3 regions of the Enterobacter sp. K510 genome follow, and region 1 is predicted to be linked to each of the others. Evidence: riboswitches for the same ligand, from Rfam matches in the RefSeq annotation. Region 1 holds a riboswitch; each other region holds the start of a gene.

Region 1 (6,357 bases):
TACCGGGCCTTTGGCGGTCATCATTAATTCACTGTGCGACGGGCCGTTTTTAATGCCTAACAGCGTCAGGGCTTTTTGCACATAGGCGATTAACGCCTCCTGCTCTTTACCCTGATAGGGCAGCAGCACCTCTTTTTCACAAATCAGTGAAGCATTTCTGACCTGCTTTTTATCGTCAGACCAGATTTCGCTGATCAAATGCTCGCCGTCAATACTGACGGCATTCACGATAAACTGGCGGCCAATTAATCTCTCCTGCAACAGTACTTCGCTGTTGTGTAAACCCAGGCGGTTGGTTTTGCCGTGAATATCGGTGAAGGCCTCGTTCAGCTCTTCAAAATTATGACAAAAGCGCACGCCATCGGCCCCTGCGCTGTCGACCGGTTTTACCACCACCGGCCAGCAGGCGGAGGTTTTCACCCAAATCCAGGCATCGGCCAGCGAATCCGTCACCATCTGCGGGATGGCGCGTAAACCACCCTGGCGCAGCGCTTCCTGCATTTTGAATTTATTGCGGCGTAATGCGCTGGTGGCATAGTCATTGCCCGCGGTGCCAAGCTCGGTTGAGAGAAAATCGGCAAGTTCGACGCCCGTTTCCGTGCCGGGAATAATAACCGTCGGGCCATAAAACGCGAGGCTTACTGCCAGTTCCCGCATCGCCGCAACGGAGTGGTCTCTCAAGATTAAATGCTTATCAAAAGTCTCAGGGCGATACGATAAAAGATAATCCCCAGGGATCACCGGATTGCTTTGAATATGAACGCAGCGCCAGCCTTCTTTTCTGAACAGCGGCGCCAGTTCCGCGCCTGTGGAATAACCATCAACAATGCAGATTGTTTTAGACATGTTATTTACCTTTGGTGGCAATAAGAACAAGGTTGTCGTCAACTTCTTTCGATTTAAGATCGAAGCTGCCGAAGATCCCGACATCAATAAACCCGGCGGCCAGTAACGCCTCCCGCAAATACTCTTTTTCATACAGGCGCGTTAAGCAGGTCCACTGACTGTTATTTTTTTCATAGGCAACGGTAAGAATGCGTTTTTCCCAGTCCATGGTTAATGTCTCCTGTACGCCGTTATGGTGACGTACCAGCAGACCTGAGGTATCGATACGGTTACGCGCCCGATCCATGTCGGCGAGTTCCATGATCAGCACGCCGCCGGGCTTCAGCGCGGCGAACCAGGCGGGCAGCACGTTGAGATCTTCTTCTTCGCTCTGGTAATAACCAAAGCTGGTATAAACGTTCAGTAATAAATCAAACTCTCCGGCAGGCAGCGTTGCCATGTCGGCGCGGATATAGTGCGGGCCAGGGGAAATCTGACGGGCAATCTCCAGCTGCGCGGCGGATAAATCCAGTCCCGTGACGCGATAGCCACACTCATGGAGCGCTTTACTCATCTTGCCAATGCCGCAGCAAATATCGAGCGCGGCGGGATAAGAAGCCGGAGGAAAAGCCTGTGAAATTGCCCGGGCGGCGTCGGTATATTCATCATAGCGACCCAGATCGTCAGAGATTTCAGTAAAAAATACCGGGAATCCGCCCTGGTCATTCATCCCGCCCGCACATTCATTAATACTCATGGTGTCTTCCTTCTTCGTTATTATTTACAGCTGCGCCTGAGTGTCCTGCGGATAAATAGTTTCCATGGAGTCATGGGTAAGTTCAGGATCGTTAAGATCTAAATCGTTCGCATAAGTGAAGACGATCACGGTTCTGCGGGACGCGCTGGTTAACGGGGAAATACGGTGTAACGCATCTCTGGCGCGCAGCAGATAACATTGTCCCTGCGAGACATGGCGGCTACGTATGGTGTTTTCCGTCAGCACATCTTTTATCCATTCCCGGGTGGCGGTTTTTTTCCAGGGGACACGGGGAATAAACTCCACGCGCGCGCCGGCGAATACATCCGGCTCGTCGATCACCCAGACTAAGGCGTAGGAGTAGTCATCCCAGTGCCAGCCGTGGGTGTCGCCGGTTTTGTTTTGTGAATTAATAATGAATTCTTCCGGGGCGTAAGGCACCCGATAAAGCGTTTCGCCGGTAATGCGGCTGAAAAAATTGAGAATGCTTGGGCTGTCAAAAAACGCGGGAATATATTCCCCCTGTTCGCGGATGACATTCCGTCCAACGCTGTCGTAAGCGCGCGGCGTATTGCCGCTCTGGGCAATTATCACTTCACGCCGTAATGCTTCTTCACTCAACAGGCGGCGCGCTTCCGTTTCCATCCCTTCACGAACGTCATGCGGCAGCAAATCATCTATCACCACCATCAGATCTTCCTGGTAATCGCTTTTAAGGTAATTCACCAGCGATACCGGAAACTGACGTATATGATTTTCAATTTTTTCTTCGATACTCACGGTTCTCTCCTGCCCAAAAGTTAATGCGTCTGTAGTCGAACTTCATTTTGCATGGCAGGCAGAATATCTCTTGTATGAGATTTCAGGATTTGATTAAAAAATGAGCTAACCGGATGCGGAACGCTTAGTCAGGTAAGTAAATATTAAATTTAAGTGTTTGATAAACATCTACATTAATCATGCTGGCGTGTAAGAGAGGGTGACAAAGTGAGAAATTTTCACTTCGCATTAAGTAAGTTTAATCGGCGGGGCGTGGGCATAAGTAAAACTTTTGCGGCAAGCTGTCACTGCCGCCCGTTGTGCAGAATGGGCGGCAGTGACGTTAATTATTTATTACTGATTTTCTGAGTCCCCTCGCTTTTACTTTTCTTGTTTTGTGCCTTTGTTTTATTTATGTCACATGTACCATTAGCTTCAGTAACTTGTGTGCAGCCTGATTTTTCAAGTTGCTTACGAAAGCTGGCATTTATGGCATAGGCATTAGAAGTGACTAATCCAGTTATGATTGCTATCATCATTAACTTTTTCATTATTGCTATCGCTTATTTTATAAATATCACATGAGTCGGTAAATATTTTTATATACTCCATGCCGCCTGTAAAACCAATGACAAAACAGGACAGATAGAGCAGGGCGCTACATAAAATGTATTTGAGCATTTTTTATATTGAGCAGGTTGATTATTATGAATCAACCCGGTAATTTGCTGTATTCTTATCAAATACAGACTAAGGTTATTAATGAAAATGCGAATGGCCGCCGAAGCCTTCTGATCGGCTATTATCATGACCATAGCCATGTCCGCCAAAGGCATGGGAATGGGCATTATCTGCACCGCGACCATTAGACTCGCCTTTCCGTGCGCCATTGTTACCGTGATTAGCCCCGTTATATTGGGTGCGAACCAGTACCGGCATATGTGGCACGCTAATTTGCGCCTGAGGATCGACCTTAGCAATAGCGCCCGCCGTTGTGGTGAAGGTTTTGCCTTCGACAGTGACGTTAACCTGTGTATCTGGTTTCAGGCTGTTAACGCTGACATTAATGCTGTCAACCTGCTCAGGTGTGGCGACTGCAGGAGACTGCATAATACCTTTCACCATGGCGGGAGCGGTCACAGAAGGTTGATAAGTGCCCGGTCGGCGAGAAGCACCGCTATAGCTGATTGCCTGCGCGGGTGCAGAATAGGTAGCTACAGGCGTTAGCGTGCCCGGCGCCTGTAAATTGGCAACAGGCACTTTTTGATAAAGCTGTGCCGGAATAGCGCCAGGCACGCGCTGCGGCGTGAGTTGCGTGGGCACAGCGTTGGTAAGTTGCGGTGTTTTCTGTGCAATGGCCGCAGGCGTAAGATTCAGCACAGGCGTACGTTGTTCAACCGCTTTCGGAGTCAGCTGCAAACCGGGCACGCGCTGCGGCGTGAGCTGCGTGGGCACAGCGTTGGTGAGTTGCGGTGTTTTCTGCGCAATGGCTGCAGGCGTAAGATTCAGCACAGGCGTACGTTGTTCAACCGCTTTCGGAGTCAGCTGCAAAGCGGGCACGCGCTGCGGCGTGAGCTGCGTGGGCACAGCGTTGGTGAGTTGCGGTGTTTTCTGTGCAATGGCTGCAGGCGTGAGATTCAGCACAGGCGTACGTTGTTCAACCGCTTTCGGAGTCAGCTGCAAAGCGGGCACGCGCTGTGGCGTGAGCTGTGTGGGCACAGCGTTGGTAAGTTGCGGTGTTTTCTGCGCAATGGCTGCAGGCGTAAGATTCAGCACAGGCGTACGTTGTTCAACCGCTTTCGGAGTCAGCTGCAAACCGGGCACGCGCTGCGGCGTTGCCTGCGGAACGCCATCTGTTTTCACAGAGGGTATGGCGTCCGGAATATGATTATTGCGATCGTCTGCCGTTGGCGCGAAGGTGCCGGGGCGGGTTGAGTATCCGGAGTACGCGTTAAAACCATAGCTGGCTGCGGTTGGTGCAGACTGCGTCGTGCTCCCCATGTGCGAGTTATCCATTGAACCATTTTCAGCTTGCTTAACCGCGTTGTACGCATCATGTACACGGCTTGCTGTTGCATCATTATGGTTATTGGCTTGATCCTGCATGGCGCTTGAAAGGCGATTGTTCATAATGGAAACGCTTTCATTTGCCGCTGCGTTAAAGGCAATTGCCGCTAATACGACCGCGGCGAGAGTAGAGATTTTCATATTGATTGACTTCGTGAATAGTAAAGATTGTATCTATAAAAGAGACGCATTAGTTCAGCGCCGTTACTATCCTCCTGTCAAGATTTGTAAATGTTGATCCAGATCACACTAAGCACGAATACCTTAAGCAGGCTAATAGCCGGACGGCAGAAACTTTATGAAATTCCTTGTGCCCGATAACAGCCCGCGGCTACACTAAATTCTGTTGCAGTGTTAACTGTAAATAATTGATTTTGATTCAAATGACTCGGGGTGCCCTTCTGCGTGAAGGCTGAGAAATACCCGTACCACCTGATCTGGATAATGCCAGCGTAGGGAAGTCAGATGCCTCTGCCGGCGTCCCTTCTTCGCAGTCTGGCAGGAGCAAAAAATGCAACCTGACCTGCTAAATCCGGCGCATATCGCCACTCTGTTACAACACTTCCGCCGCCATTCCCCCCTTGTCCACTGTATGACTAACGACGTGGTGCAGAGCTTTACCGCTAACGTTTTGCTGGCGCTCGGCGCGTCCCCGGCGATGGTAATCGAGCCGGAAGAGGCCGTGCAGTTCAGCGCTATCGCCGATGCGCTGCTGGTTAACGTTGGCACCCTGACGGCAGATCGCGCCGGAGCCATGCACGCGGCCATTAACAGCGCCCGCGAGGCGGGAAAACCCTGGACGCTCGATCCCGTGGCGGTTGGCGGCCTGACGTTCCGCACCGATTTTTGCCGGGAACTGCTGATCCTGCGCCCGGCGGCTATTCGCGGCAATGCGTCGGAGATCCTCGCGCTGGCGGGCATGCAGGCGGGCGGTCGCGGCGTCGATACCACAGATACCATTCACGCGGCGCTGCCTGCCGCCGTGGCGCTGGCACGGCAGAGCGGGGCGGTGGTGGCGGTGAGCGGGGAGGTGGATCACATCACCGACGGCAAGCGTGTGCTCGCGGTGCCGGGGGGCGATCCTTTGATGACGCGGGTGGTCGGCACCGGTTGCGCGCTCTCGGCGGTGGTGGCTGCCAGCTGTGCGCTGCCGGGGGATCGCCTGACTAATGTGGCGGCGGCCTGCGGCATTATGGCGCAGGCGGGCAGCCGTGCCGTCGCTGCCAGTCAGGGGCCGGGGTCGTTTATCCCGGCGTTTCTCGATGCGCTGTATCGTCTGGACGGGGAGGCGCTGGCATGAAACGTATCAATGCCCTGACCATTGCAGGTACCGATCCCAGTGGCGGCGCGGGTATCCAGGCAGATCTGAAAACCTTCTCGGCGCTGGGCGCCTATGGCTGTTCAGTTATTACCGCGCTGGTGGCGCAGAATACCCGCGGCGTGCAGTCGGTGTACCGCATCGAACCGGAGTTTGTCGCCGCACAGCTGGACTCGGTGTTCAGCGATGTCCGTATCGACACCACCAAAATCGGTATGCTTGCCGAAACTGACATTGTCGAAGCCGTGGCGGAGCGGCTGCGGCGTTATCAGGTGCAGAATGTGGTGCTGGACACGGTAATGCTCGCCAAAAGCGGCGATGCGCTGCTCTCCCCCGGTGCCGTTGACGCCCTGCGTCGGCATCTGTTGCCGCAGGTGTCGCTGATCACGCCCAACCTGCCGGAAGCCGCCGCGCTGCTGGACGCCCCTCACGCCCGCAACGAGCAGGAGATGCACGAGCAGGGCCGCGCGTTGCTGGCGCTCGGCTGTGAAGCGGTGCTGATGAAAGGTGGTCATCTGGAGGATGCCGAAAGCCCGGACTGGCTGTTTACCCGCGACGGGGCGACGCGTTTTACCGCACCGCGTATTCACACCAAAAATACTCACGGCACCGGCTGTACCCTGTCGGCGGC
Region 2 (6,357 bases), on a different contig from region 1:
CGTGGGCCAGCAGGATCCCCTGCAGGCCGTAAGGCGAAAACGTCCAGTGCGATCCGAAAATCTGCGCCAGCCAGCCCTGACGACCATAGACGCTGAGAATGCCGAACACCGCCACCAGCACCGGCAAAATCAGCGTCATGGCGCACAGGCGTAACAGCATTTGCCGCCCAGGAAAGCGGCGGCGGTACAGGGCACGGGAAAGAAAGATTGCCGGGGCTACCGACAGCAGGGCGGACAAAAACGCCTGCCAGAACGAGAAGCGCACCACGTGCCACAGGTAGCTGTCCTGCAACAGCGCGGCAACGTCCGTTACTGGCGCATTCATCCACAGCGCAAAAAAAGCCGCCAGCGCCACCGCCACCATCAGCGTGGCTGCGGCGGCACCGGGCAGCAGCCAGCCAGGGATTAACGGCTGACGGCGCGTTGCCATGCACTGATCCAGTCGGCACGCTTCGCGGCAACATCCTGCGGGGAGTATTCCAGCGTGGTGGCCGGTTTCACCAGTTGGTCAAAGCCCGCGGGCAGCGCCACGCTGGTCACCGGATACATCCAGTTGCCGGTGGCGATGGTGTTCTGGAACGCCGGGGTCACCATAAATTTCAGGAACTTCTCTGCCAGCTCCGGCTGCTTGCTGGCGGCGGTGCGGGCGGCAACTTCCACCTGCAAATAGTGCCCTTCGCTGAAGCCCGCGGCGGCGTAGTTGTCTTTTTTCTCTTCGATGGCGTGATACGCCGGGGAGGTGGTGTAGCTCAGCACCAGGTCGCTTTCGCCTTTCAGGAACAGGCCGTAAGCCTCGCTCCAGCCTTTGGTGACGGTGACGGTTTTCGCGGCGAGTTTTTGCCAGGCGTCCGGCGTCTTATCGCCATAGACTTTTTGCATCCACAGCAGCAGGCCGAGGCCTGGCGTGCTGGTACGCGGGTCCTGGTAAATCACACGCCATTTCTGGTCGCTTTCCACCAGTTCTTTCAGGCTTTTCGGCGGATTTTTCAGTTTGTTTTTGTCATAAACGAAGGCGAAATAGCCGTAATCGAACGGCACAAAGGTGTCGTTTTTCCAGCCGCCCGGCACGTTCACTGCATCATTCGGGATGCCGCTTTTCGCAAACAGTTTAGTTTGCGTGGCCGCTTCCAGCAGGTTGTTATCCAGCCCCAGTACCACGTCGGCTTTGCTGTTTTTGCCTTCCATGCGCAGACGGTTGAGCAGCGAGACGCCATCTTCCAGCGCCACCAGCTTCAGCTCGCAGTTACAGTCCGCTTCAAAGGCTTTTTTAACTTTCGGGCCAGGGCCCCAGTCAGCGGCAAAGGAGTCGTAGGTGTAAACGGTAAGAACGGGTTTAGCAAAGGCGGGCGCGGCAATCAGCAGCAGGAACGGCAGACATTTTTTTAACACTTTGCACCTCAATAAAAGAGAGTGGCAAAGGACTTGAGCGGTAGCCTCAAATCCCTTCGCCGGCGTTATCCGGATCAGGTTCGACGGGTATTTTCTCAGCACACGCGTTTCGCGCAGCACCCCGTTGAGCACGGCGCTAGTGTAATGATTTTGTTGCCGGGCAGCAATGAGGGATGGTTGGGGGTATGAGGTGGGGTGACTGTTTTTGATATGTATTTACGAGCCTTCTCGCAAACCGTACTGCCAAATCCGCTTGCCGTTGATCGCGTCTGACAGTAGCATCTTCCCGCGCCTGCAAAATCAGGTGCCGGGATTGGTCTCCTGCATATCATACCTGCGACATATGACGCGTAAGCGTCTTTCTTATGTCGTGCGTTTGGCTACATCTCTATGGTGGGCTGGACGGGGGCGCTGCAAGGCGCGCCGGTGTCGGTATGGCCGGTAAGACCAACTCCGTTCAGTCCGCCACCCGTAAGATTGGTCTCTTCAGTGGCGGAATATACATTCACATACCGGAGGCTGCCCTTATGGCTACGACCCTCAACCAGACTCACCCGTTACTTACCGTTCCCTTCACCGCAGACACTGATTTCACCGTGCTGGCGGATCACTGCGAGCATTTTGCCGAAACGCTGATCGAAAGCGACGATCCGGCGCTGCGCCTCGCGATGTGCGGGCGTCTGAACGCCTGCCTGATGCTGCTGCAACCCACATTGAATGACGTCATTCCACCGCATCTGATCCCTCAATTCACGGTGGATACCCTGCCTGCGGAACCGCCGTGTTTCGAACCGGAATCTGATCTGATTTGTGAATACTGCCTGGCGTTAACGCGCCTGTTGAACAGCCAGTCGCTGCCGCCGGATATGGAGAAAACCCTGACCGGGTTGCTGTGTGAACTGGTGTGGTATTTCACCGATATTATGAAAGCGCCGCGCTGGGTGAAAGGGACAGACGCGTAGCCAGCCGCAACATCTTGCCGGGTGACACCTGTAGGCCCGGCAAGCCTGCGCCGCCGGGCAGGCTGCATCCTTCCCACACCTTTACGCCCGCCATTTCCTGCTGCCCTTTGTAAGATCTCTAACTAAAACTGCTGTCTCTGAGCGTTCAACTATACTGAGTAGTGCCGTTGTCATTTACGCAGGAGACTACGTGCAGATAATTACCTCATATTTACCTTACCGATGACCATCTGGAGAATAACATGCAAAAGAGCAAAACCTTGAAAGGACTGCTGGCCGTATCGGCAGTGGCTGCGATGTTCACCACGCTCGGCGTGCAAGCCCAGACACAGTCCAGCACTGCAACGAGTGACGCCACCAGCCAGACCGCATCGGGCGCTAAGCTCAGTTCCGGGGACGAAAAAGCGGTGAAGGATATGGCGCAGGCCAATATCAATGAAATCGCCGCCGCCAAGATTGCGCTGAGCAAAGCGCAAAGCAGCGACGTGAAAGCCTTCGCGCAGAAGATGGTCGACGATCATGGTGCGGCTCTGACCAAAGTCCAGACAGTCGCTCAGCAAAAAGGCGTCACGCTGCCGACGGAGCCGGATGCTGAGCATAAGGCTATGGCAGCGAAGCTGGAAAAAGCGAGCGGTGATGACTTTGACAAAATGTATATGGAAAACGCCGGTACTAAAGACCACAAGATGGTGCTGACGAAACTGCAAAGCGATGCGAAGATGATCAAAGATCCGGATGTGAAGGCGCTGGCTGACGCACATACGCCGGTCGTTGAGCAGCATCTGAAATCAGCCGAGCAGATGACTAAGTAAGCTGGTCGTTCGGTGGGCACAGGGCCCACCGACTTTTCCCTTATGGCTCCGGCGGCGCAAACCACGCCGATTTAAAGTCAAACCACCCCAGCGTATTCATGCGCAGGCCGCGCATACTGCGCTGACCGTTGATGGTCAGCCAGTGATGGATCAGCGGCACTATCGCGCGGTTCGCCATCAGCTGCTGGCACCAGTTCGCCAGATTCATTTCGCCTGCGCGCCAGTGCGCGGCATCCTGTTGCCAGTCGCGGGGAATGCACCGCTGGAGTAGCGGCACTTCGTATAAATGCGTGAACAGCGAAAAATCGAGCGGCAGCGTGAAGTTGGCGCTGTTCAGCCAGATATCGCTGGTCACTTCGCCGCTGTGCCACTCCTCGTACTCCACCTCCTGGATCTCCAGCCGCACATGGTGCTGTGCCAGCAGGGCGATCATCGAGCGGGCGATGACTTTGTGCTCCTGATGTTCCCGATAATAAGTAAGGGTGAGGGATTCCAGACCGGCGGGTTTTTCGATTTCACTGCCGCCGGGTCGCGCATGGTGCCAGCGCGGCAGCAGACCGTACGCCGGAAACCAGAAGCGCTGATAGTGCTCGTCGCCGTGATACAGCAGGCTGGCAGGGGAGAGCACATGGCTGATCCAGTCCCGCACCGCCGCATTGTTGCCCCTGGGCGTGCGGGCATCAAACAGCAGGTAATAGCAGCCCTCTTCAAGACGACTCTCGACGGCTTTTTCGCCCTCGCCGGGGCCTTCCAGCGTCAGGCCACCGCTGGGATCGTCGCTCACTTCCGGCAGCACCCAGACGTTCACTTCGTCAATCAACGCGCGAAAGCCAAAGTAGTCGTCAAAAGCCTGGATCTTCAGCTGGCTGCTGTTGTTACGGGTGACGGCATAGGGGCCGGTGCCGACCGGCAGGCTGGCGAAGTTGCTCATCGACTCCCATTCGTGGGGCAGGATCATCGACTGCACATGGCCCAGCAGCCAGGGCAGCCAGCTGTCCGGCTCAGAGAGGTGAATGTCCAGCGTCCAGGGCGTGGGAGAGACGATCTGCATGATGTGCGAATAGAGCGGAAAGGCGTTGATACGCTCAAGGGAGGTGATGACGTCGCGCATCTCCAGTTCGCGCCCGTGGTGAAAATGGATGCCGGGCCGCAGATAAAATCGCCAGTGCAGCGGCGAAAGCTGTTGCCAGTGATGGGCGATATCCGCTTCCAGTTCCCCGTTTTCCTCATTTACCCGCGTCAGGGCGCTGAAGATCTGGCGGGCGATATGGGTTTCAGAGCGTCTTAACGCGGTGCCGGGCAGCAGATTACGCAGCGGGCGGTAATAGAGCACGCGTAGAATGTGGCGGCCCTGGCGAAAACTGCGTCCCAGATGCGACACCAGCATCTGCCGCACGGCGGTTTTGTCGCCCACTAGTTGCACCAGCTGATCGATGCGATCCTGCTCCAGCAGATCCTCCGCACGCTGCTGTTGCAGCGCCAGTCCGGTATAAAGAAAGGTGAGGCGTGAGCGCTTACCACGCCCGGCTTCCGCTTCCCATGTCAGCCAGCCGCGCGCCTGCATGGTATTGAGCAGGGTACGCATATGACGACGCGAACAGCTCAGCAGCTCCGCCAGTTCACTCAGCGTGGTTTCCTGAGACGCGCCGTCGCAACACTGCCACAGGCGGATGAATTGTTGTTGCAGACGGCCCGACGACATAAAAGGGGAACTCCTGACGAAAACTCATCAATTTATTAATCCCTATATTAAGCCAATACTGAACGTCGATGGAAGCGGGGAGGGCTGCTACAGCATTCGCTTCCACCATGTGTGACTGAGTATTGGTGCTTATCGCCACGCCAGCAGGTATCATCTGCTGGCTTTTTTCATTGTTTGCGCGCGCAAAAGGACGAATTATGCTGTGGCTTATGACGATGGGCAGACGTCTGAACGGGGTCTATGCCGCGTTTATGATCGTTGCCTTTATGATGGGGATCGCCGGCGCATTGCAGGCGCCGACGCTCAGTCTGTTTCTCAGCCGTGAGGTGGGCGCGCAACCCTTCTGGGTGGGCCTGTTTTATACCGTCAACGCCATCGCCGGGATCCTGGTGAGCCTGTGGCTGGCGAAACGATCCGACAGCCGGGGCGATCGCCGCAAACTGATCATGCTCTGCTGCGCCATGGCCATCGGCAATGCGCTATTGTTTGCCTTCAACCGCCACTATCTGACGCTCATTACCTGCGGCGTGCTGCTGGCCTCTATCGCCAATACCGCCATGCCGCAGCTGTTTGCCCTCGCGCGGGAATATGCCGATAACTCGGCGCGTGAAGTGGTGATGTTCAGCTCGGTGATGCGTGCGCAGCTGTCGCTGGCGTGGGTGATCGGCCCGCCGCTGGCCTTTATGATCGCGCTGAATTACGGCTTCACCGCCATGTTCTGCATCGCCGCCGGGATCTTCGCCATCAGCCTGGCGCTGATTGCGCTGATCCTGCCATCGGTGGCGAGGGTGGAGCAGGCGGCCGATGTGCCGGTCACCCGCGTCAGCGGCTGGGGCGACAAAAACGTGCGTCTGCTGTTTATCGCCTCCACGCTGATGTGGACCTGCAACACCATGTACATCATCGATATGCCGCTGTGGATCAGTGCCGATCTGGGGCTGCCGGATAAGCTGGCGGGGATCCTGATGGGTACGGCGGCAGGGCTGGAAATCCCGGCGATGATCCTCGCAGGCTTCTACGTTAAGCGCTTCGGCAAACGCCGCATGATGACTCTCGCGGTGGCGGCGGGCGTGCTGTTTTATATCGGCCTGATTTTCTTCCACAGCCATGTGGCGCTGCTCATCCTGCAACTGTTTAACGCCATTTTTATTGGCATTGTCGCCGGGATCGGCATGCTGTGGTTCCAGGATCTGATGCCGGGTCGGGCGGGATCGGCGACCACGCTGTTCACCAACAGTATCTCCACCGGCGTGATTTTAGCCGGGGTGATCCAGGGCGCGCTGGCGCAAAGTTACGGTCACGGGGTGGTGTACTGGGTGATTGCCGGGATTTCGCTGGTCACGCTTGGCATCACCAGCCGGGTGAAGGATGTGTAGCTTCGTGGTATGTGCCGGGTGGCGGCTTCGCCTTACCCGGCCTACGAGTGACATTGTAGGCCGGATAAGCAAAGCGCCATCCGGCAAGCCGATCAGCGCATAAACGCCGGTTGTTT
Region 3 (6,357 bases), on a different contig from region 1:
CTGCGCCGCGGCCTGTGATTTGGGGCGATTAATATCCTCTGTGGTGAAGAGGATTTGCCGTTGCAGATTACTGAGGTGCACCGCGTCGTCATCGGCGAGCGCCAGCGTTCCCACGCCTGCCGCCGCCAGATACAGCGCCGCCGGAGAGCCGAGCCCGCCAAGCCCGACAATCAGCACCCGGCTGGCAAGCAATTTTTGCTGCCCGTCAATGGCGATGTCTTCCAGCAGGATCTGGCGGCTGTAGCGCATGAAATCATTGTCATTCATCGCCCACCCCCGCCAGATCCAGCAACTGCCGGGTTGCCGCCTGCCAGTCATCGGCAGCGGTGATGGCGCTGACCACCGCGATGCTGCCCACGCCGGTCGCCAGTACCGCAGGCGCGCGTTCAGTGCTGATACCGCCGATGGCGACCGTCGGATAATCTTTCAGCCGGACGATATGCTGCGCCAGCTGTGCCAGCCCCTGCGGGGCAGAAGGCATCTGTTTGGTTTGCGTCGGGAAGACATGGCCGAGGGCGATATAGGACGGTTTTGCCGCCAGCGCGACGTCGATTTCCATATCGTCGTGGGTCGATACGCCAAGGCGTAAACCTGCCGCGCGGATCGCCGTCAAATCGGTGTCCTGTAAATCCTCCTGCCCGAGGTGCACGCCGTAAGCGCCATGCTTGATCGCCAGCCGCCAGTAATCGTTGATAAACAGCCGCGCCTGATAGCGGCGGCCAAGGGCGATAGCGGCGATAACATCGGCTTCCACCTCGTCATCGCGCTTATCCTTGATGCGCAGTTGCAGGGTGCGCACCCCGGCGCCGAGCAGACGCTCGATCCAGACCACGCTGTCCACCACGGGATAAAGTCCGAGCCGGAAGGGTACCGGCGGAAAATCAGGCTGGTACATTACGCCTCCTCCTGCCGGAGATAGATTTCGCCGCCCCGGGCGCGGAAGTCGTTCGATTTATCTGCCATGCCGGCGTCAACCGCCTGCTGTGCCGCAAAGTCGCGCACTTCCTGGCTGATCTTCATCGAGCAGAATTTCGGGCCGCACATCGAACAGAAGTGCGCTACTTTGCCGGACTCCTGCGGCAGCGTCTCATCGTGATAAGCGCGGGCGGTGAAGGGATCGAGCGCAAGGTTAAACTGATCTTCCCAGCGGAATTCAAAGCGCGCTTTGGACATGGCGTTATCGCGGATCTGCGCCCCCGGATGGCCTTTGGCTAAATCGGCGGCGTGAGCGGCGATCTTATAGGTGATTAATCCCTGTTTGACGTCCTCTTTGTTCGGCAGGCCAAGGTGCTCTTTTGGCGTTACGTAACAGAGCATTGCGCAGCCAAACCAGCCGATCATCGCCGCGCCAATGCCGGAGGTGAAATGGTCGTAGCCCGGCGCAATATCGGTGGTCAGCGGGCCGAGGGTGTAGAAAGGCGCTTCGTGGCAGTGCTCCAGCTGCTCGGTCATATTGCGGCGGATCATATGCATCGGCACATGGCCGGGGCCTTCAATCATCACCTGCACGTCGTACTCCCAGGCGATTTTCGTCAGCTCGCCAAGGGTGTGCAGTTCCGCAAACTGCGCCTCGTCGTTGGCGTCCTGAATGGAACCGGGACGCAGACCGTCCCCCAGCGACAGGGAAACGTCATAGGCCGCGCAGATTTCGCAGATGTCGCGGAAACGTTCGTAAAGGAAATTTTCCTGATGATGGGACAGGCACCATTTCGCCATGATCGAGCCGCCACGGGAGACGATACCCGTCAGACGTTTTGCCGTCATCGGCACATAACGCAGCAGCACACCGGCGTGAATAGTGAAGTAATCGACGCCCTGTTCCGCCTGCTCCAGCAGCGTTTCGCGGAATACTTCCCAGCTTAAGTTTTCCGCAATGCCGTTAACCTTCTCCAGCGCCTGATAAACCGGCACTGTGCCGATGGGCACCGGGCTGTTACGCAAAATCCACTCGCGGGTTTCATGGATATTACGGCCGGTGGAGAGATCCATCACGGTATCAGCCCCCCAACGCGTGGCCCACACCAGCTTTTCCACTTCCTCTTCGATGGAGGAGCTGACCGCCGAATTGCCAATATTGGCGTTTACTTTCACCAGAAAATTACGGCCAATGATCATCGGCTCGGATTCCGGATGGTTAATATTGGCGGGAATAATGGCGCGCCCGGCGGCCACTTCATCGCGTACAAATTCAGGGGTGATGTTTTCCGGCAGGCGCGCGCCAAAGCCTTCGCCAGTATGCTGCTGGCGCAGGACATCAGCGCGAATGCGCTCGCGGCCCATGTTTTCACGGATGGCGATAAATTCCATCTCCGGCGTGACAATCCCCTGGCGGGCATAGTGCAACTGGGTCACGCACTGGCCTGCCGTCGCGCCACGCGCCGCAATCCATGGACTTCGTAGCCTGGTCAGCCCCTGCCGGACGTTAATAGTAATGGCGGGATCGCCGTACGGACCGGAGGTGTCATACACGGGGATCGCTTCGTTTTCTTCAAAACGTGGCGCGTCTTTAGTGCCGCCGACTGGCGTCGGGCTGAGCTGAATTTCACGCATGGGCACGCGAATGTCCGGCTGTGAACCCTGAATATAGATGCGTCGGGAGCCGGGGAAGACAGTACCTTCCAGAGTATCGATAAAGCGCTGGGCGTGTTCGCGTTGCTGGCGACGTGTTGGTTTAGTGGCAGACATAGCTCATTCCATAAAAGTAAGGACGTGGCTTGTCAGAATGACGGATGAAGCAAGAGGGCGATCGCCGGATGCAGCGATGCCATGCAGATGAACTCTTGTTCCCTTCGCAGGTACTAACCTGATCAGGTTCCGCGGATCCCGAATTAACGGTCTCAGCCGGTACTGTCGTACGCGGCACTCCGACAAGAAATAATTTCCCGTTATACGGGAAAGCTAAAATAAATTACGTGTTACTGCCGCAGAACTCAAGCAGGACGAGCCATATCTCTCTCGTTATTGGCTACTGCCTCGTCGTTGGCGCTTTCAGAAAGGTTGAAGTCGAACGCCAGAACGATTAATTGATCTTCAAGAGTAAAGCGTTGCGCCAGCGCTTCGCCAATGCCGGACAGCGCATGCTGGAATTCAATGCAGTTGCTGTCATCAATGGCATTTTCCAGGCTGGAATCATAATAATTCATGATCTGCTGCGTGTTCGCTTCCAGCAGAGGATAGATCTGCGTGGCGGCGAAAAGTGGGCTGGTCCCTTCCATTTCGCTGATAATGCGCTCATAAATACTAAAATGACCAGCGGAAAGATAATCGACCAGGCTATGGCAAAAATCATCCAGCGCTTTTTCATCAAGTTCTGTAAAGGATTCTCTGCCAGGTTTAATGCCGACCAGATCGTAATAAGCAACAAGCAGATGCTTACGGACATGTAACCAATGGTCGACAAGTTTATTACTTCCTCCCACTCGCTCTGTCAGGCTTTGTAGCTGGTTTAGCATGATCAACTCCGTAATATTAAGATTAAAAAATACTTACCCAAAATTTGTAAAAATGATGTTACCAACATGCCAGTGTCGCTAAGGTAGTGCAACAGATTATGGAACGTGTCATCGAATTAACCGATCAGGGCTGGTGGATTGTCAGCCATGAACAAAAATTATGGCTGCCCGCTGGAGAATTACCACATGGCGAGGCAGGAAATTTCGATCTTGTGGGCCAGCGCGGTTTAACCATCGGCGAATGGCAGGGCGAGCCGGTGTGGCTGGTGCGTCAGAATCGTCGTCAGGATATGTCGTCCGTGCGGCAATTGGTGGACCAGGATGTCGGACTGTTCCAGCTCGCCGGGCGCGGCGTACAGCTGGCGGAGTTTTACCGCTCGCACCAGTTTTGCGGTTACTGCGGTCATACCATGCACACCAGTAAAAGCGAATGGGCAATGCTGTGCGGCAACTGTCGGGAACGTTACTACCCGCAAATCGCGCCGTGCATCATTGTCGCCATCCGCCGTGAAGACAAAATCCTGCTGGCCCAGCACACGCGCCATCGCAACGGCATCTATACCGTGCTGGCCGGTTTTGTGGAGGTGGGCGAGACGCTGGAGCAGGCGGTCGCCCGCGAAGTCATGGAAGAGAGCGCCATCCGCGTGAAAAATCTGCGCTACGTTACCTCGCAACCCTGGCCGTTCCCGCAATCGCTGATGACCGCCTTTATGGCCGAATATGACGGCGGTGAAATCAACATCGACCCTAACGAACTGCTGGACGCGGGCTGGTATCGCTATGATGCGCTGCCGCTGTTACCGCCGCCAGGCACAGTCGCGCGCCGTTTGATCGAGGACACCGTGGCTTTGTGTCGGGCAGAGTATGAGTGACATGTTACAATGTCGGTCTGACGCATTGAGGAACTGCAAAATGACCGAACTGAAAAACGATCGTTACCTGCGCGCGCTCCAGCGCCTGCCGGTGGATGTCACCCCGGTATGGATGATGAGACAGGCTGGCCGCTACTTGCCGGAGTACAAAGCCACCCGCGCGCAAGCCGGTGACTTTATGTCGCTGTGTAAAAATGCGGAGCTGGCGTGCGAAGTCACCCTGCAACCGCTGCGCCGTTTCCCGCTTGATGCGGCGATCCTTTTTTCGGACATTCTGACCATCCCCGATGCGATGGGTCTGGGCCTCTACTTTGAAGCCGGCGAAGGCCCGCGTTTTACCTCGCCCATCACCTGTAAAGCCGACGTCGAAAAACTGCCGGTGCCGGATCCGGAAGATGAACTGGGTTACGTGATGAACGCGGTGCGCACCATCCGCCGCGAACTGAAAGGCGAAGTGCCGCTGATTGGCTTCTCCGGCAGCCCGTGGACGCTGGCGACCTACATGGTGGAAGGCGGCAGCAGCAAAGCCTTTACGCTGATCAAAAAAATGATGTACGCCGAGCCGCTGACCTTGCATGCGCTGCTCGATAAGCTGGCGAAAAGCGTCACGCTCTATCTCAACGCGCAGATCCGCGCGGGCGCGCAGTCGGTGATGATTTTCGATACCTGGGGCGGCGTGCTGACCGGGCGCGATTATCAGCAATTCTCTCTCTATTACATGCATAAAATTGTCGATGGCCTGCTGCGTGAAAACGAAGGCCGCCGCGTGCCGGTAACGCTCTTTACCAAAGGCGGCGGTCAGTGGCTGGAAGCGATGGCGGAAACCGGCTGCGATGCGCTGGGTCTCGACTGGACTATCGATATTGCCGATGCGCGTCGTCGCGTCGGTCATAAAGTCGCGTTGCAGGGCAACATGGACCCGTCCATGCTTTATGCACAGCCTGCACGCATTGAAGAGGAAGTGGCGACTATCCTGGCTGGCTTTGGTCAGGGGGAAGGCCACGTGTTTAACCTCGGTCACGGTATCCATCAGGATGTTCCTCCGGAGCATGCAGGTGCTTTTGTGGAGGCGGTACACCGTCTTTCACAGCCCTATCATCAATAAGGAGCAGGTATGGATCTGGCGTCATTACGCGCACAACAACTGGAACTGGCTTCCTCGGTATGCCGGGAAGATCGTTTTATTACCGATCCGCCGAGACTGATCGGCGGGGCAGATGTGGGATTTGAGCAGGGCGGAGAAGTAACACGCGCGGCGATGGTACTGCTGACGTATCCGGAACTTGAACTGGTTGAATATCAGATCGCGCGTATCGCCACTACCATGCCCTATATTCCTGGTTTCCTCTCGTTTCGTGAATATCCTGCGCTGCTGGCGGCGTGGGATATGCTGTCGCAAAAACCCGATCTGCTGTTCGTCGACGGGCATGGCATTTCGCATCCACGTCGTCTGGGCGTGGCCAGTCATTTTGGCCTGCTGGTGGATGTGCCGACCATCGGCGTGGCGAAAAAACGCCTGTGCGGTAAGTTTGAGCCGCTGTCTGACGAGCCAGGCGCGCTGGCGCCGCTGCGTGATAAGGGTGAGGATCTGGCGTGGGTATGGCGCAGCAAAGCGCGCTGTAACCCGCTGTTTATCGCCACCGGCCATCGGGTCAGTCAGGACACTGCGCTGGCCTGGGTGCAGCGCTGTACCAAAGGCTACCGTTTACCGGAGCCGACGCGTTGGGCGGATGCCGTTGCCTCGCGTCGTCCGGCCTTTGTGCGCTGGCAGGAAATTCACCCCTGATTCAGGTACACTGCGGCTAATTTCCGATATTGAGAATTCATCATGTTACAAAACCCGATTCACCTGCGGCTGGAGAAGCTGGAAAGCTGGCAGCACGTCACTTTCATGGCCTGCCTTTGCGAGCGCATGTACCCGAACTACGCCATGTTCTGCCAGCAAACCGGCTTTGGCGATGCACAGCTCTATCGCCGTATGGTCGATCTCGTCTGGGAAACGCTGACCGTTAAAGACGCGAAGATCAATTTCG

Evidence for each region. Region 1 has a riboswitch for thiamine pyrophosphate ahead of thiM (hydroxyethylthiazole kinase). Riboswitches for the same ligand answer to the same signal wherever they lie in the genome.
Region 2: it holds a riboswitch for thiamine pyrophosphate, as region 1 does, so the genes downstream of both, thiB (thiamine ABC transporter substrate binding subunit) here and thiM (hydroxyethylthiazole kinase) in region 1, are expected to answer to the same signal.
Region 3: it holds a riboswitch for thiamine pyrophosphate, as region 1 does, so the genes downstream of both, thiC (phosphomethylpyrimidine synthase ThiC) here and thiM (hydroxyethylthiazole kinase) in region 1, are expected to answer to the same signal.

The regions. Positions count from the first base shown of each region.
Region 1 covers NZ_JBNRLQ010000002.1:119,519-125,875, forward strand. The annotation lists gene ACQUTD_RS03085 (ATP-grasp domain-containing protein) at 1-846, opposite strand, end outside; gene ACQUTD_RS03090 (methyltransferase domain-containing protein) at 848-1,582, opposite strand; gene ACQUTD_RS03095 (HalD/BesD family halogenase) at 1,607-2,362, opposite strand; gene ACQUTD_RS03100 (hypothetical protein) at 2,689-2,892, opposite strand; gene ACQUTD_RS03105 (hypothetical protein) at 3,101-4,549, opposite strand; TPP riboswitch at 4,788-4,884, shown strand; gene thiM (hydroxyethylthiazole kinase) at 4,920-5,708, shown strand; gene thiD (bifunctional hydroxymethylpyrimidine kinase/phosphomethylpyrimidine kinase) at 5,705-6,357, shown strand, end outside.
Region 2 covers NZ_JBNRLQ010000006.1:140,521-146,877, reverse strand. The annotation lists gene thiP (thiamine/thiamine pyrophosphate ABC transporter permease ThiP) at 1-430, opposite strand, end outside; gene thiB (thiamine ABC transporter substrate binding subunit) at 406-1,389, opposite strand; TPP riboswitch at 1,423-1,523, opposite strand; gene ACQUTD_RS12195 (hypothetical protein) at 1,917-2,351, shown strand; gene ACQUTD_RS12190 (DUF4142 domain-containing protein) at 2,594-3,163, shown strand; gene sgrR (HTH-type transcriptional regulator SgrR) at 3,204-4,865, opposite strand; gene ACQUTD_RS12180 (sugar efflux transporter) at 5,063-6,241, shown strand; gene leuD (3-isopropylmalate dehydratase small subunit) at 6,334-6,357, opposite strand, start outside.
Region 3 covers NZ_JBNRLQ010000018.1:4,788-11,144, reverse strand. The annotation lists gene ACQUTD_RS21395 (molybdopterin-synthase adenylyltransferase MoeB) at 1-267, opposite strand, end outside; gene thiE (thiamine phosphate synthase) at 260-895, opposite strand; gene thiC (phosphomethylpyrimidine synthase ThiC) at 895-2,685, opposite strand; TPP riboswitch at 2,768-2,877, opposite strand; gene rsd (sigma D regulator) at 2,931-3,452, opposite strand; gene nudC (NAD(+) diphosphatase) at 3,551-4,324, shown strand; gene hemE (uroporphyrinogen decarboxylase) at 4,365-5,429, shown strand; gene nfi (deoxyribonuclease V) at 5,439-6,110, shown strand; gene ACQUTD_RS21360 (YjaG family protein) at 6,153-6,357, shown strand, end outside.